DNA from 2 places in the Microbacterium sp. LWO12-1.2 genome. Region 1 is predicted to be linked to the other one. Evidence: riboswitches for the same ligand, from Rfam matches in the RefSeq annotation. Region 1 holds a riboswitch; the other holds the start of a gene.
The links. A riboswitch is a leader RNA that binds a small molecule or an ion and turns the genes downstream of it on or off. The one in region 1 is predicted to bind thiamine pyrophosphate.

Region 1 (3,401 bases):
GCGGTGTCGAGGAGCCGGTCTCCGCTGGTGGCGACCATGACGGGGTCGACCACCACGATCGATGGACGGACGGCGTCGAGCCAAGCGATCACGGTGCGGACGGCCTCGGCATCCGCGAGCATCCCGATCTTGACCGCGTCGATGACGATGTCATCCGACAGCGCGTCGAGCTGCTGCCGCAGGAAGTCGGACGGCGGGACGTGGATCGCCCGCACGCCGCGGGTGTTCTGCACGGTCAACGCGGCGATCGCGGCCATGCCGTATCCCCCGTTGGCCGCGATCGACTTGAGATCCGCCTGGATGCCCGCCCCTCCGGAGGGGTCGCTGCCGGCGATCGTGAGCACGCGCGGCACCGAGACCGCCTGCCAGCGCCCACGGAACTCCTTCGCCGCCGCAGCCGGATCCTCGGCAGCGCAGAGCGCCGATACCACCGCGATCCCGACAGCGCCTGCGGCACGCAACGGCTCGATGTCATCGATCCCGACCCCGCCGATCGCCACGCACGGCAGCGGGCTCTCGGCCGCGAACTGCCGGAATCCCTCGATACCGAGGGCCGGCGGGTGGTCCGCCTTGGTGAGCGTCGGGCGGATGACACCGACCCCGAGGTAGTCGACCGTGCCCGGCGGAAGCGCGCGGACTGCGTCGAGGTGCTCCGGCGCATTCGCGGTGAGTCCGATCAGGGCATCGGGCCCGAGCTCCTGGCGCGCCCGCAGCACTGAGGCGTCACCCTGGCCGAGGTGGACACCGTCGACCCTGGCTCCGCGACGCCGCGCCTCGAGCGCCGCGTCCAGGCGGTCGTTGACGACGAGCAGCGCGCGACCGTCGATCGCTGCCGACAGGTCGAGCAGCTGCTCCACGACCTCACCGTCCGACGCGTGCTTCTCGCGGAGCTGCACGAGGCGCACTCCGCCGTCGACCGCGTGGCGGACGGTCTCGATCACGCCGCGTTCGCCGCACAGGGCCGCGTCGGTGACCAGGTAGAGCGACAGGTCGGCGCTCATCGGGCGCTCTCCTCGACGCGGGCAGCGACCAGGAGGTCATCCGGCTGCACGCCGGCGAGGGCATCGAGCAGGGCGACGGCGAAGCTGCCGGGCCCTGAGGAAACCACGGCGGCGCGCTCTGCGGCGATCGTATAGACGAGCGTGGCAGCCGCAATCGCGCTGAGCGCGGAGATGTCGGTCCCACGCGCGGCACCGAGGAATGCCGCCATCACGGCACCGAGAGCGCAGCCGCCGCCTGTGACGAGAGTGAGCAGCGGGTCGCCGTTCGCGATGCGGATCACGCGCTCCCCGTCGGTGAGCAGGTCGACCGGACCGGAGACCGCGACCACGCTGCCGTACCGGTGGGCCAGGGAGGTAGCCGCGTCGGCGGCCTCGTCCGTGCTGTCGGTGGCGTCCACACCGCGGCCGCCTCCGCTGAGTCCGGCGAGCGCGAGGATCTCCGAGGCATTGCCACGAACTGCCGTGGGGCGCAGCGCCACGAGTTCCTGCGCCAATGCTGTGCGCACCGGGAGCGCGCCGATGGCGACCGGGTCGAGCACCCAGGGCGTCCCGGCGGTCGAGGCTCCCTCTGCGGCCTCCAGGCTCGCGGCCTGCTGTTCCGGCGTGGGAGTGCCGAGGTTGATCAGCACCCCGGAGGCGATGCCGGCGAACATGCCGCTCTCCCCCGCGATGTCTACCATCGCGGGGGCAGCGCCCGTGGCGAGGAGCACATTCGCGGTGAAGCCGGTGACGACCGCGTTGGTGATGCAGTGCGTCAGGGGCGGAGTGGCTCGCAGTCTCGCGAGCAGCACCACCGCCTCGGACACCACGGTGGATTCGGACGATGGACGCAGACGATCGCTCAATGCGACATCCCTTCGCTAGTACGAACTAGATCAGGTTCGACGGGTCTGTTCTCAGCCGCGGTTGCGGCACCCCGTGTCACTGATCGCAGTCTAGCGAAGCGAGGTGCCGCTCAGAGGAGCTCGGCCAGCAGCGCGCGTTCGTCTTCTCGCGCGAGGCCCGCGCGCCGCTCGCGGTCGACGCCGCGCGCGATCTCATCGGCGACGACGCGGGCGATCGTGTCGTCGATCGCCCGCAGCGCTCCGCCTGTTCGATGGAACGCCGCGTTGGAGCGCGTCATGAACCCGGTCATGTCGGCGGGCAGCCACAGCGGCAGCGACCTCTCTCCCGACCAGTACGCGACGCCATGGTCTGCGAGCCAGTCTTCGTCGGCGATGACGGTCTCACCGCGGTGGCCGACAGCATCCTGGATCCGCAGGAGCACATCCTGCAGCGGATGCCGATCGCCGATCGCGTTCACCGCACCGCTGACGCCTGCTGCCGATGCCGTGATCACGTAGGCGGCGAGGTCGTCGACGTCGATCACCTGCGTCACACGGCCCTCCAGCGGCGGGAGCAGCACCGAGTCGCCCCTGGCGCGGGCGAACGCCGCTGCCCAGTAGCCGAACCGATCGCTGGGGTCGCCGTCGCCGACGATCAACCCGGGGCGCACGATCAGCGCCCGGTCGCCCAGCGCGCGCACCTGCTGCTCGGCGGCGACCTTCTCTGCCGCATAGTCGTATTCGTCGCCCGGCCTGGCCGCCTCATGCACCGGCGCGGACTCGTCGGCGCACACGGTCGCATCGTCGGCGTAGACCGACATCGACGAGATGTAAGACCATCGCTGCGCATGTGCCCCGAGCGCGGCCACGGCGGCTGCCACATGATCGGCCCGCGAGGAGATGTCGACCACGTGATCCCAGCCGCGGGCAAGCCCGTCGTAGGCGTCGGGCTGATCACGGTCGCCGCGTACGAGCGTCACGCCCGCCGGAGCAGGCCGCGCGCCGCGGGCGAGGCACGTCACCGCCGCTCCGTCATCCGCCCATCGGCGGGCGATCCGCCCGGAGAGCCAGCCGGTTCCGCCCAGGATCAGCACTTCCGTCATGACCCCATGTCACCAGCATCCGGAGCCACAGGGAAGAACTTCCGCTCAGAGCAGAGGCGTCGTCAGCGGGCGGAGAGGTCGTCGAGGCCTGCCAGCTGCGGGATCGTCCAGGTCGGATCCGGCCGCCAGTCGCGCCACTCGGCGTCGAACGGCCAGTCCCCCTCGCGGAACGACACGATGGCCGCATCCGCATGGCGCTCGATCTGCGCGGCCTGTTCTGCGCTGAGGCGCCCCTGTTCGATCGCGGCGATGACCTCGTCCTCGTCCTTCAGATGGATGCCGCCGGCCGCGTCGATCTCCACATCGAGGATATGGTCGGACGTGTACGTGTCGTGATCGGTACGCAGGTGCGCGTTCTCGAGGTTCACATACCACCCGGCGAACTCCCACTCCGGACCGGTCACGTCGCTCCAGAACAGCCACACCGACCACGCGGCGCCCGCAGGGGCGATCCGCAGGATGCCGTTGCCCCA
Region 2 (3,401 bases), 1.1 Mb from region 1:
ACCGCGCAGAGGAGAATCCGTGGCGTGTGCGCGGGCTAATCCTGAGGGGCGTCGAGTCCGAGCAGCTCGAGCGGGTGGGTCAGTCGCCACCAGGGACTCGGACCCTCGATGTCATCGGCGAGAACCAGGGACGTCGTGGCCGTGTTGAGTGGTCCGGCCGTGGTGAGGGTTCCGATCTGCTGCCCGGCATCCCGCTCCGAGCTCAGCGTGAAGTCAGGGGTCGCCTGGGCGACGGCTCCGTTCCAGAGGATGACGTCGGCGTCGGCATCAGCGATCACATCGATCTTCTCGCCCCACACTGTGCGGACCTCCCCGATGACCGTGCCCTCGGGGACGACGGGCGGCTGGGCCTGCAGGGCGGCCTCGGCCTCGGCGAACAGGCTCCGCGTCGCGGCGAGGCGCTGCTCATCGTCGTCCTGGTTGAGCACGGCGGCGAACAGGTGCACTGTCGTGTCGCCGACGGTCACGTCCTTGGCGGTCAGCAGGTTCCAGCCGACCAAAGTGCCGGTCTTGATCCCGACCACGCCGGGGTCGGCGAGCATCCCGTTCGTGTTCTCGACAGTGCCGGCTCCGGGAAGATCCACCGACTTCGTGCCGACGATCTGGGCGAAGACCGGATTCTTCATCGCGTACTCGCCCAGCGCGACGAGAGATTCCGGTGTGGAGACGTTGCGCTCGTCGAACCCGGACGGCGTGACGATGGTGATGCCGGACAGGCCGCGATCGCGCAACCAGATCGACGCCGCTTCGGCGAAAGCCCGATCAGACCCCCAGATCTCCGATGCGAGACGATCGATGTAGTTGTTCGCCGACCCCAGCAGAGTCCCCTGGAGGAGCTGGTATTCGGTCAGCACTCCGCCGACCGGAACGTCGAGCGCGGACTGGTCGGACCGCCGGTACGACCAGTAGTCGAGGCTGTCGCGGTAGGTGAAGGAGAACTCGGGGCCCTGCTCGCCGAGAGCCAGCGGCATGCGGTCGAGCACCATCAGGCTGCTGACGACCTTGGTGATGCTGGCGATGCTCACGGCGTCGGGGATCGACGCCGACGTCGTCATGCCGTCGATTCCGACGGCCGCGCTGCCCTGTGCCGGCCAGGTCACGGTCGCGGCCGGCGCGGGCACGGTGGTGAACTCCACGGATTCCACGGTCGGGGCGACCTCGTGCAGCGGCCACAGCAGAGCACCCCCGACGTACGTCGCGAGGAGACCGGCCAGAACGCCGAGCGGCACCAGCAGTCCGGGGCGCGCGATCGCCGGACGGAGCTTCGCTCCGCGCATCAGTGCGACACCAGGCTCGACATCGGTCGTCTGATCGAAGGTCGGAGCCGGAGAGGTACCGGCGACGGTCGCGGCATCCACCCACGTCAGGGCCGTGGCATGCGCCTCATCGTCGGCCCACTGCGCAGCGGCGGGAGTGAGGATGTCGGTGGCCTCCGCGCCGTCGGCGGCGGGGAACTCGTCCGCGAGGGGCTCCGGCGGGATCACCGCCTCGTCGTCGCCTTCCACAGCTTCCACAGCTTCCGGCGCCGCAGCATTCGGGGCCTCGGGCGTGACCGCCGGGGCCTCGGGCGCGGCATCCGGGGCCTCGGGTGCAACCGCCGGGGAAGCGTCGCCGGTGGTGGCGTCGCCGGGGGCAGCTGCGGCGGTGGCCTCGGCAGGGTCAGAAGCGGTCACTTGCCTAAGCTACCGAATTCATCGACCGATTCGCGTTCATGCAACCCGGAGACACGGCGGCGCCGCGACTGGGTAAGATCGGGAACACAACCACGGGAGTCCGGCGAGCCGGGCTGAGAGGGAGCGAATCGCGCTTCGACCGTCGAACCTGATCTGGGTCATGCCAGCGCAGGGAGGAGTTCAGATGAGTACGTCCACGTCCGCATCCGCGCAGCAGGCATCCGCCGCTTCGAAGGATCTTCATCGTGCCCCGGTCTGGCGCTGGCGCGTCGTCGACATCGTCGTCGCCGCTGTTCTCGGTGTCGCGATCGGCCTCGTGTTCTGGGGCTGGAACACGATCGGCTACGCCTGGTTCGGCGCGGCCGACGCCCTGACCCCCGGCCTCGGCGGCATCGCCGTCGGCATCTGGCTCCTCGGCGGAGTCGTCGGTGGGCTCGTGATCCGCAAGCCCGGCGCCGCGCTGGTCGTCGAACTCGTCGCGGCGATCGTGTCGATGCTGATCGGCAACGTGTGGGGGATCTCGACCATCCTCTCGGGGCTCGTGCAGGGACTGGGCGCGGAGATCATCTTCGCGCTGTTCTTCTACCGTCGTTTCGGCATCGCGGTCGCCGCTCTGGCGGGTGTCGGCGCCGCGGTCGCGGCCTGGGTGTTCGAGCTGTTCTACGGCAGCTCGCCGAACATCCTGAAGTCGGTCGAGTTCAACACGATCTACCTGGTCAGCGTCGTCGTGTCCGGTGCGATCCTTGCCGGTGTCGTCGGCTGGCTGCTCGTGCGCGCCCTCGCGGTCACCGGCGCTCTCAACCGCTTCGCCGCCGGGCGAGAGCACGCGCGCGAGGTCTGAGCGTGACCTTCGCCGCCCCGGCCCGCGTGCAGGCTGCGGGCTGGGGCTGGCGGTACGCCGGACGGAAGCGCCCGGCGGTCGCCGACGTGACTTTCACGATCGAGCCGGGTGAGCGGGTGCTGCTGCTCGGCGCCTCCGGTGCGGGCAAGTCGACGCTGCTCGCGGGTCTCGCCGGGGTGCTCGGCGACGACGACGAAGGCGAGCGCACCGGTTCGCTCCGCGTAGACGGTGCCGCCCCCGAGTCCCGACGCGGACAGGTGGGTCTGGTACTGCAGGATCCGGATGCCGGGATCGTGCTCTCCCAGGTCGGCGACGATGTGGCGTTCGGATGCGAGAACCTCGGCGTCCCGGCATCCGACATCCCTGCCCGCGTCGCGGAGGCGCTGGAGGCGGTCGGGCTCGACGTGCCGCTGCAGCGACCGACCAAGGCGCTGTCGGGCGGACAGAAGCAGCGGCTGGTGCTCGCCGGCGTGCTGGCGATGCGCCCCGGTCTCCTGCTGCTCGACGAACCGACCGCGAACCTCGACCCCGAGGGCGTGCGCGAGGTCCGAGCGAGTGTGGAGCGCGCCGTCACCGCGAGCCGAGCGACGCTGGTCGTGGTGGAGCATCGGACCCCCATCTGGGTCGACCTGATGACGCGCGTCATCGTGCTCGCCGCGGATGGCGGGCTGCTCGCGGATGGCGCTCCTGAGCGGGTGTTCGCCGAGCACGGCGCTGCGCTCGCGGATGCGGGGGTCTGGGTGCCCGACCGGGGCATCGACCTTCCCGTGCTCGAGAGGGTGGCGGCATCCGATGTGCTCACGGCATCCGGTCTCGCGGTCGCGCGGGAGCCGCGCGTGGTGGTCCAGTCGGGGCTCGATCTGCGCGTGCCGCGTGCCAATGCGACC

Region 2: another riboswitch for thiamine pyrophosphate. It lies ahead of MRBLWO12_RS13555 (ECF transporter S component); the one in region 1 lies ahead of thiM (hydroxyethylthiazole kinase).

Annotation. Positions count from the first base shown of each region.
Region 1 covers NZ_JBEGII010000001.1:1,780,350-1,783,750, forward strand. The annotation lists gene MRBLWO12_RS08515 (bifunctional hydroxymethylpyrimidine kinase/phosphomethylpyrimidine kinase) at 1-1,001, opposite strand, end outside; gene thiM (hydroxyethylthiazole kinase) at 998-1,846, opposite strand; TPP riboswitch at 1,837-1,930, opposite strand; gene MRBLWO12_RS08525 (NAD-dependent epimerase/dehydratase family protein) at 1,957-2,928, opposite strand; gene MRBLWO12_RS08530 (DUF402 domain-containing protein) at 2,991-3,401, opposite strand, start outside.
Region 2 covers NZ_JBEGII010000001.1:2,837,641-2,841,041, reverse strand. The annotation lists gene MRBLWO12_RS13560 (D-alanyl-D-alanine carboxypeptidase family protein) at 36-1,673, opposite strand; TPP riboswitch at 1,756-1,867, shown strand; gene MRBLWO12_RS13555 (ECF transporter S component) at 1,858-2,514, shown strand; gene MRBLWO12_RS13550 (ABC transporter ATP-binding protein) at 2,517-3,401, shown strand, end outside.